DNA from 3 places in the Vreelandella neptunia genome. Region 2 is predicted to be linked to each of the others. Evidence: predicted binding sites of a transcription regulator. Region 2 holds the regulator's gene; each other region holds the start of a gene.
What was found. Region 2 encodes FliA, which starts transcription of late flagellar genes. Its sites were predicted from a motif close to CTAAAGTTNNNNNNNNNNCNGCCGATA; they were not measured.

Region 1 (3,272 bases), 800 kb from region 2:
TCATAACTCAGCAGCGGATGACCAAAGGCGGCAGCAAACTGCTGAAAATCGTCCACGGAGGGAACATCGAAGCCTCTTAGCAACACCCCGCCGACTCTGGCCACCAGCGCCTCAATATCCCCACGCAACTCGCCAAAGGCTTCCAGCAGTGGCTGCCCTGGGTAGGAGGGAGAAATCATAATGGGCAGCTCCGAATCAGCAGGCCCCTGACGTTTGGATATGGTGTTGGTTTGTTGCGTTGGTGTTGCGCTTTGGCTGTCCATTATTGATCTCCTAAAAATTCGTTGAGTAGCGTTTACCCTGAGCGTTTGCGTGGGAATAGCCTGAATCGATATAGCCCAGGGCAGCGGCATAGCCACTCGGCGCTGGCAGCGGCCATGCTTGCAAAGGTGATGAAACGGGAAGCGAGTGCTCAAGGTGATAGGTGTCTGGCGGCCCTAAAGAGGAAGTGATCGAGAGCGATCGCAAATGATCAGCAATGCCCAGGCCCAGGGCTTTGAGCACCGCCTCTTTAACCACCCAGCGCTCCATAAAGGGCAGTGCGTGGTCGAGCTGCTCACTCGGCGATAGCACCAGCCCTTGCAGCGGCGCCAGTTCGGCCTCGGATCGGCAGCGCTCAATATCGACCCCCACCGCGCCGCCGGGAACAATCGCGATCAGGGCGACATGGCCAGAGTGGGAGACATTGAAAGCAGGCCCACCAGCGTTTTCCAACGCTGGTTTTCCGTAAGCGTTCTGAGTGAACGCCAACTTTTCTGGCGCTATACCGGTGTGCGCTGATAGCAGTCGCCGCAGGGCCGCGCGAGTCGCCACGGCGCGTACGATGTCGGCGTGACGGTGAAGCCGCTGGGCACGCTGCCACTCGGCTCGACTCAGCAACCGATCATCTTCGTCAGCCACCGGGGCGTTCAGATCGAGCGCTAAGCGCCATACCTCAAGCCCCTCGGGCACCCCTTCAGCTAACTGCAGGCGCTGCATGGGGCACCTCCTCAAGCCGTCGAGTCAGCGCCCGTTCGATAGTCTCCAGCACTTGTGCTTGCTGCTGGCGAATAAAGAAGTGCCCTCCTTCGAACCAGTTCAAAGAGAACACCCCGCCCGCTTCCCGCTGCCACGCCTCTAGACGCTCTCTTTCGATATCGTCATCGCGCCCGGCGAGTACCTGTAGGGGGTAAGCAAGCGGCGACCCGCCGCGATAGCGGAAACTGCGACAGAGGCGGTAGTCCGACATCAAGATATCGAGGGTAAGGCGCAGCAGCTCAGGGCTTTCGAAGACCTCCCCTGGAGTGCCGCCCTGTTGGTGAAGATCCGCCATCAGGGCTTTGTCGTTATCAAGGCCCGCCAAGCGGTCTGAGTCGCGCATTGAGGGCGCCGCGCTGCCTGAGGCGAACAGCATCCGCGGCTGAGGCCGCCCGACATCGCGCAAGCGAGCTGCCATGCCGTAGGCCAACAACGCCCCCATGCTGTGACCGAACAGAGCAAAGTCACCGCGCATCCGCGTTGCCTGCTCTTCACACAGCCGCACGACCTGGGTCTCGAAGTCATCGATAAGCGGCTCACCCAGGCGCTCACCACGCCCAGGCAATTCGACGGGATACACCTCGACCCAGGCGGGCAACTGGCGCTTCCAGCGTAGATACATGGTGGCGCTGGCCCCGGCGCAGGGCAGGCAGAGCAGTCTTAAACGCTTAACCTGCATTCACCTGCTCCGCCTCAGCGCCGGCCTGCTCATCCATCCACTGGCGCAGCGAGAGTGGCCGCATATCGGTCCAGGTTTTTTCGACGTAGTCGAGACAGGTTGGTTTATCGCCGAGCACGCCGGTATCGGTCCAGCCCGCGGGAATCGCTTTCCATTCTGGCCAGAGGGAGTACTGCTCTTCGTGGTTGACTAATACGCGGAAGACACCATCTTCACGATCAAAACAGCTTGTCATGGAATTAACCTCATCGTTGCCAAAGGAATGAGAAGTAAAACGCAATTGCTTCTCATTACTTAATGACGAGTGAGGAACCAGAAAATTTAATGTTGGAAAGGAAGAAAGTAGAAAAAATAGGGGGAGGGGGCGCTAGGGCGTCGACATAGCATTACCCTTGCCAAGCTAAAAATTGCTCCAGTGGGCGGCAGCGTTAGCTCGCGACCATTGAGTTAGCCTGAAGATCGAAGAAGGAGGTAAAAAAACAGTGACTTATCAGTTGCGCTCATCACCGCTTGGGATCAGCCCTGTTAGCATCCAGAGCTGTTCTGCTTCATGAAAGACTCGACGGTGCAGGGAAGAAGCCGCTAACCAAGCATGCAGCGCTTCGCGATCAGCGTCGCTCAACGTCTCTTCATGCTCGCGCATCAGCCAATCTAGCGCTGTTTGCCAAACGGCATCGTCGCCGCTGTCGTTATCCATCGTTACTGTCAAACCTCGCTATTGCGGCCTGCTCATTACCTGCCTATGGAAGCGTCTGATATTCTCAACGCTATTGGCTGACAGTGTAACAAAGCGACAACAAAGAGGGGACGGAACATGGGCTTACCGATCTGGCAACGTCTGACCTAGGGTGCCTCTGATTAACGTAATGAGCGAAGGCTAGACAAGGCAAAAATCAACGAAAAAGCGGAGTTTACGAGCTGTAAATGAGCATTTTGATCGGACTCGCGCACGAGGCGATTTTTAACGCCGTACAGGCAAGCGCAATAGTTAATCAGAGGTTCCCTTGTAGCGACTGGCGGCAATGAGTCATTGCATCGCGAATCATAAAGTTAACTGACGTGGTAGAAACACCTAGCTGTAACGCCACTTCCCGCTGGGTATGGTTTCCCGAACGATAAAGTTCAAAGGCGCGTCGCGTACGCTCGGGCAGCTCGTCCAACGCGTCCACCACCTGTGCCAAGGCCTGGCGATCAATGGCAATCACCTCAGGTGAGTGTGACGCACAAGAGGCGTTATCCCCCTCCTCTGCTTTTGCAAACAGCGCTGACTCAAACGCCGAACGGCGGCAACGGTCAATGGCGAGATTGCGCACCACTCGTGACACGTAGGATATGGGCTGCTTTACCTCAAAAAGCGTGGTTGCCTCTGAAATTTTCAGATAGGCGTCTTGCACGACATCATCGGCTTGATCAGCATTGCCCAAGACTTTTGCGGCGACACAACAGAGCCGGGGCCGCTGATTAACGAAGATATCTTCTAACTCAGCGCTCCAGGTCTGGGTATCCACAGCTCGGCCTCCTGCCTTGATTAACACCACGGAATAAATGGCAATAATTATTATTTGCGTTAGAGCCT
Region 2 (3,272 bases):
AAAGCGCGACTGGGGCAGTGGTCAACGCTAGGTAGAAGTTGGGCCGGGGATCCTGATGATTGGGATATTCGTATCGTCATGGCGGAAACGTCCGACCTTGCTCAGCTACGCGATCAATATAATCGTTGGGCGCTATGGATCAGTAGCGATGCCGATACTTTCGCAGCCATGTTCCGTACCTTGCGCCTGCTACATGAGCGTGGCGGGCCGCGTCGTTTGCTGGCGCTCCACGAGCCCCACTTGCCGCGCCAGGGGTTGCTCGATAACTTGCGCGAGGCCGCTGATTACTACTTAAATATGGAGTTACTGGTACTTGCACGATGAGCCCACTCTGCCGAGGAGACTAAGCATGCTAAGCTGGCTATTAAGAGGGAAACTGCCACTGATCTTAGTACTAGTGGCAGGTTGGCTACTAACAGGGTTAACGGGGAGTGCTCAGGCGGCGCCGGGTAGTTGGAGCAGCCAGATACCTGGGCTAATGGTGGCGATGGGTGATCGGGCAAGCGCTAGCCAAGCGGCTACCCCGCCAACTGCCGCTAACAACGTGCAGTCGGCTCAGCTTGGGCGCATTCATTGGCAGTTTCAACACTCCCCCGGCGCGCTATTAAACGCTTGGCTATGTCATCCTGAGCAGTGCGTTGCATTAACCGGTATGCGTGGTTCTACCACCGCATTAGTGGGGCGAGCCGCCGATGCGCCATTGCATTTTCGCTTCGCCTTACGCCCAGGCCAACGGCCTGTTCGTGTGCAAGGGTTACAATTGATTGTGAACTATCAGTGAAGGCTGGATAGCCGCGAGGCGAGAATATGTACACAGCACAGGGCAGAATCAAACAAAATGAGCTGTTGACGCAATACATGCCACTGGTGCGACGTCAGGCCTTGACGCTACAGGTTCGGTTGCCAGCAAGTATTGAGCTCGACGACCTTATTCAGGCTGGAATGGTGGGGCTGCTGGAAGCGCTGGGCCGTTTTGATGCCACCCAGGGGGCAACGTTCGCGACCTTCGCCAGTCAACGTATTCGCGGCGCAATGATGGATGAGTTACGCACCCGCGACTGGCTGCCCCGCAGCGTTCGCCGTTCGGCGCGTGCGGTTGAGGGCGCCGTTCGCCAATTAGAGCAACTGCTGGGGCGAGCCCCGGAAGAGAACGAAATTGCTCAACACCTCGAGATGCCGTTGAGCGAGTATCAGCAGTTGCTCAATGACACTAACAGCGGCCAACTGTTGCCGTTTGAAGAGCTGGTGGCCGAAGGCGGCGAGCCGATAAATAATGAGCTGGGCAATTCACCGTTCGAGCAGTTGCTTGATGGTCAGCAGCGGCAAACGTTGATTGACGCTATTGAAGCGCTTCCAGAGCGTGAAAAGCTGCTAATGGCGCTTTATTACCAAGAAGAGCTCAACCTCAAGGAAGTCGGAGCTGTGTTGGGCGTAACGGAATCACGCGTTTCTCAACTGCACAGCCAAGCCGTGAGTCGTTTACGCGCGCGTTTACACGACTCGGCATAACGCCAACGTTTTTTACTCACTTGTGACCGGCAAGGAGCCGTGGATGAATCCTTCGACGCTGATAGGCATATTTGCCAGCATCCTGCTGTTGGTGAGCGTGCTGTTTTTCACTGCAGAGTCCCCAGAGAGCTTTATCAATTTTCCGGGGTTGGCCATCGTGGTGACGGGTACACTAGCGGCGACCTTTATTAGCTATCCGCTGAAAGAGGTACTCCGCGTCGTACGGCTGGTGGGCTTGGTGTTCCGGCGTGAAAACACCTACATGCGTGACGATATCCGCGAATTGGTCGATATGTCGCGACTGTGGTTTAAAGGCGATGTGCGTGCGGTCGAGCGCGAGTTGGAGCATACCCGCAACCCGTTTTTACGTACCGGGATCCAACTGGTGATTGCGAATACCAAAGAGGATGAGATTTTTGACATGCTGCGCTGGCGCATTGCTCGCCTTAAAGCGCGGGAGCATGCTGAAGCACAAATATTTCGCACTATGGCCACCTATGCCCCCGCGTTTGGCATGATCGGCACCCTGGTGGGGCTGGTCAACATGCTGGAAGTCATGGACGCTGGCGACCTGCAGGTCATTGGCCCGCGCATGGCAGTGGCTCTGCTCACTACCTTCTACGGTATTTTACTCGCCAACTTGGTGTTTAAGCCTATTGCGGTGAAGCTAGAGCGCCGCACCGAAGATCGACTGATTACCATGAACATGGTGCTGGAAGGTATTTCCCTGATTACCAAGCGCCGTCTGCCGTCGTTTATTGAAGAGACCCTCAACTCCTTTGTGGCTAATTACCACGATGAGATTCGTGATAACAGCGTCAAACCCAGGCCTGATTCGTCGGTTAGTTCGGCGACGAAGGGGTAGGCCAGATGCTTGACCGTGATACACGCCACGCACTGGAAATGACGCCGTCGCCAGGCGATGGAGATGATGGTTGGCTTACCAGCTATTTGGATGTGCTGACGCTGCTCATCACGCTTTTTGTGCTGTTGCTTTCACTGACACCGCCGGGCGGCGGTGAGGCGGCTGATACTGCTTTCATGCGTTCAGCCAGCGCTGTATCATCACTGCCGCTGGCGTCGCTTGCCACCGGCATTCAGCCTCGCCATTCAGGCATTCAGCCGCAGTTTGACGGGCTCGACATCCCTGGTGTCAGCGTTTCGCAAGGGAGTGAAGGGGTCACACTACGCATTGATACCAGCCTTTTATTTCCCAGCGGCCAAGCTGTACTGACTGCTCGTGGGCAAGATGTGGTAGAAAGCCTTATCGATGTGCTGACCCGTTTTGACGGTCAGATTTCGGTAGAAGGCCACACCGACAGCGTACCTATCGCAACGGCCCGCTTCCCCTCTAATTGGGAGCTTTCATCAGCGCGGGCTATCGCTGTGGTGAGGCATTTAGAGCGCCAAGGGTTCAATATCTCTCGTATGCGGGCCGTCGGTTATGCCGACACCCAACCCATGGAACCGAACGCAACTGCGGAGGGCCGAGCTGCCAACCGTCGCGTAGAGCTGTTGCTAAGGCAGCAGGTCGAGGGTGAATAGATTGCGAGGCCACGTTTGTGTCCATGTACCACCCGCGGTTGCAGTCGTTTGGCGCTCTGCTGGTTTTAGATGCCGATTGTCGGCGCATTCAAGCCAGTAGCACCAACTTAACTCGCTTGACCGGTATTGAGCGCCCTGAAAATGGGTCGCTTACTCTTGCCTGCGCGCTGGGAAAACGGCTAAGCCAACGTATGCGTCGTGAACTGCAGGGGCGGCAG
Region 3 (3,272 bases), 2.4 Mb from region 2:
ATGACGTTCTGCTCCAGCGCCTCGCTGGCAGTGAGGTTGACGGCATCACGCACCGCGTCTTCGGCCCAATCGGCATTGCGATCATGGCGTTCCGCCAGGCTGCGGATAAAACTCACCGCGTCCTCCATCACCTTGCGTTCCATAGCGCTGCCCTCGCCTTCCGACTCGTCAGCCGCGCTGTCATCGTCGCCTTCATCGCTGCCAGACAGCCCGCCGCCCATCTGAATGGGCGTGGCCGAACCGAGATGCGTCGAGGGGGCCATGGCGGCCACGTGGCTGCCGTAGAGCAGATAGGTGCCAGCGCTTGCGGCGCGCGCACCGCTGGGGGATACGTACATGACGACGGGGATATCGGCGTTGAGCATCTCGCGTATCATGTCGCGGGTAGTGTCGACCAGCCCGCCGGGGGTATCAAGCTCGACGATCACCACCTCGCTGCCCTGCTCGCGGGCTTTATCCAGCCCACGCTCAAAGTAGTCCTTGGTCGCCGGGCCGATCGCGCCTTCGATATTGAGCACCAGCGCACTGGAAGACGAGGACTGTGCCATGGCCTGCCAGGTCAACGACATGGTAGCCATTAGCAAACCGGCAATTATCAACCAGAGCCAGTGCGGTTTGAGAGAAAGGGTTTGCATACCCGCTCCTCGCATTCAACGCCTGAACATTCCCCTCTGAATCTGAAGCTTATCCATAGCAACATACACAAGGCTATCTACTCAACGTAGCAGCCACTTTGATCTTCGTCATGAACAACGTGAAGGCAGGACTCGCGGGTAAAAAGAGCCTGAACTAAGGCAGCGATTTTGAAGGCCAGAGGTGGTCGAAATATTTTGAGGAATCGGTTAGTTCAAGTAATAACCACTCACTTTCCACGTCCCCTCTTCCAAGTGAGGGGTGATGGTTTCCGTAATCTGCGGTCTGTTTTCAAAACTGGTTTGGAACGTCAAAACCGCGTAGTCATCTCTTGGAGCCCCTGGCATAGAGGTTTCGCGGACGACGCTTACTCGCCGACGGGACTGAACCGCACCAAAGTCACGGCGCGCTGCACCAATCGTCCGTTCTAACATGTGCGGTGAAAGAGGCTTTTTTAGTAATGAAGACGAAGTTTCCCATGCCTGCTCATACTGACCGCTATCGATGGCTTCTAGCCACGCCAACGCCGCCGCCTCTGCCGCACTCGTGTTTGCCTGCACTTGGTTAGACAGAATGAGAAGCAAGGTGATGATAAAGATCAGCATTTTCGGCATAGCGGGCACTCGTGGCATTTAGGATCAAGCAGAGACATATAGATGGTCTTGGTTATATATATCGGTAATCGTCAGAGTTTCTTTAGTGCCGCAAAATGTATTTGTGTAATCGTAAAGCTCCAAGCTGTAAACGCTTCTCAAACCCTACCCGCTCGTTTACTATGCGCCACCCACCCTATTTCAGTTGCCACTATTAGGTCACTATGTCCGTTAACGCCCTCTATACCGACCTTTCTGGCTACTACGATTTGATGTGCGTGGATATCGACTATCAAGCGCAAAGTCACGCCATTCACAGGCTGCATCAGATTTTCGGTAACGGCGGTACGACACACCTAGATTTAGCCTGTGGCACCGGCCCACACGTGCGCCATTTCATTGATTTTGGATACGCCAGCAGCGGACTGGATATCAACCAACCCATGCTGGATATCGCCGCCACACGTTGCCCAGAAGCGCTCTTCACGTTGCAAGACATGAGCGACTTCAAAGCCAACGAACCTCAAGACTTAATTACCTGCTTTTTATACTCAATCCACTACAGCGATGGCATTGAAAAGCTAAAAGCATGTATCTCCAGTGTTCATTGCGCACTCAAGTCTGGTGGTATTTTCTGTTTTAACGCCGTCGATAAAGACAAAATCGATAACGCTTTATCTGTTAAGCACCACGCCAAACAAGCAAACGATTTATTCACCTTCCGCTCCGGATGGCACTACAGCGGCCAAGGCGAAAAGCAGTCGCTTAGACTCAGCATTGAAAAAACCAACCCTGAAAGCACACAGCTATGGAACGACGAACACCCTATGGTGGCCGTCAGCTTTGCAGAGTTAAGCGCACTCTTAGCAGCTCACTTTGAGGTTCATGTGTTTGAGCACAACTATGAAAAAATCATCCCCTGGGATAACGCCTCTGGAAACGCTATTTTTGTCTGTGTGAAGAAATAAACCCTACTGGCTACTGATAATCACCACCTCCCCTTCCGTGCTGTCCGTTAGAAAACATTGCCACACATGGCCGAAATTGACCTCTTTGTGACCGGCCAACGCATCGTTGCCTGAATGCACAACAGCTAATCTGTCACTTCACTTCAACACAATGAGATTAGCCATGGCCCAGCCTAAAACCGCATTACTATTAATTGATGTTCAAGCCTCCTTCCCCGCCCGTGATTACTGGGTAGAATCACTGGCTCAGACGTGGCGCCCCAAGCAGCGTGCCGTGCTAAACGCAGCCCAGGCTAACGAGATACCGGTCGTGCGCATTCTGCATGAACAGCCTGGCAGCCAAGGAGCTTTCGACCCTGATGGTGGCCTTATTCGCCCGCTTGATGACTTTAACGATGAAGTGGCGGCGACCTTTCATAAGCGTGTACATAACGCCTTCAGCGATACCTCGCTTGAAAGCTGGTTACGGGAGCGAGGCATTGAACGGCTGGCGATTAGCGGTATTCGCACCGAGCAATGCTGCGAAACCACCGCACGGGTGGCGTCGGATTTAGGGTTTAGCGTCGACTTTATCAGCGATGCTACCCTAACGTTCCCTATGACGCGCCATGGTGTTACTTGGTCAGCGGATGATATTAAAGCGCGCACCGAACTGGTACTTGAAGACCGCTTTGCGCGTATTATCAGTACACAAGACATGATCAATGAATGGCAAAACCCACGTGAGTGAAGAGCAACAACATAGCCAACCGCCATCCCCAAGAGCCACAACCCTGCGGGTGGCGGTATTGATGATGCCCGGCCAGGTGCCGCTTGATTTGGTTGGGCCACTTCAGGTCTTACAGTGTGCAGACCGGCTTTCGATAGACGTTCAGGTGCGCTATATCGGCCCCAAAGCGGCTATGCAATGGCTAGGGCCGCTTACCCTTAGCGGCATTGATCCTTTGCCTGAACGGCTTCCTGCTCAAGATTTACTGCTGATCCCGGGGCAGTACCGCAATCGCCTTGAGCCATTAGCGCAACAAGAGTGTGTCGCTTGGCTCAAGGCGAATGCCCGCTGTGCGGATACGCTAATGAC

Region 1: SR894_RS04085 (MbtH family protein) is a predicted target of FliA. The motif match lies at 1,995-2,021, and genes of this name have one in related genera.
Region 3: SR894_RS11575 (DUF4019 domain-containing protein) is a predicted target of FliA. The motif match lies at 1,307-1,333, and genes of this name have one in related genera.

What each region holds. Positions count from the first base shown of each region.
Region 1 is NZ_CP140255.1:860,746-864,017, reverse strand. It holds gene SR894_RS04100 (TauD/TfdA family dioxygenase) at 1-263, opposite strand, end outside; gene SR894_RS04095 (4'-phosphopantetheinyl transferase family protein) at 274-978, opposite strand; gene SR894_RS04090 (thioesterase II family protein) at 956-1,696, opposite strand; gene SR894_RS04085 (MbtH family protein) at 1,686-1,931, opposite strand; gene SR894_RS04080 (FecR/PupR family sigma factor regulator) at 2,187-2,393, opposite strand; gene SR894_RS04075 (RNA polymerase factor sigma-70) at 2,689-3,204, opposite strand.
Region 2 is NZ_CP140255.1:58,438-61,709, forward strand. It holds gene SR894_RS00295 (C15 family peptidase) at 1-324, shown strand, start outside; gene SR894_RS00300 (flagellar protein FlhE) at 350-781, shown strand; gene SR894_RS00305 (RNA polymerase sigma factor FliA) at 808-1,509, shown strand; gene SR894_RS00310 (motility protein A) at 1,553-2,374, shown strand; gene SR894_RS00315 (OmpA/MotB family protein) at 2,380-3,054, shown strand; gene SR894_RS00320 (sensor domain-containing diguanylate cyclase) at 3,078-3,272, shown strand, end outside.
Region 3 is NZ_CP140255.1:2,488,272-2,491,543, forward strand. It holds gene SR894_RS11570 (NfeD family protein) at 1-635, opposite strand, end outside; gene SR894_RS11575 (DUF4019 domain-containing protein) at 843-1,247, opposite strand; gene SR894_RS11580 (class I SAM-dependent DNA methyltransferase) at 1,451-2,194, shown strand; gene SR894_RS11585 (isochorismatase family protein) at 2,358-2,924, shown strand; gene SR894_RS11590 (GlxA family transcriptional regulator) at 2,899-3,272, shown strand, end outside.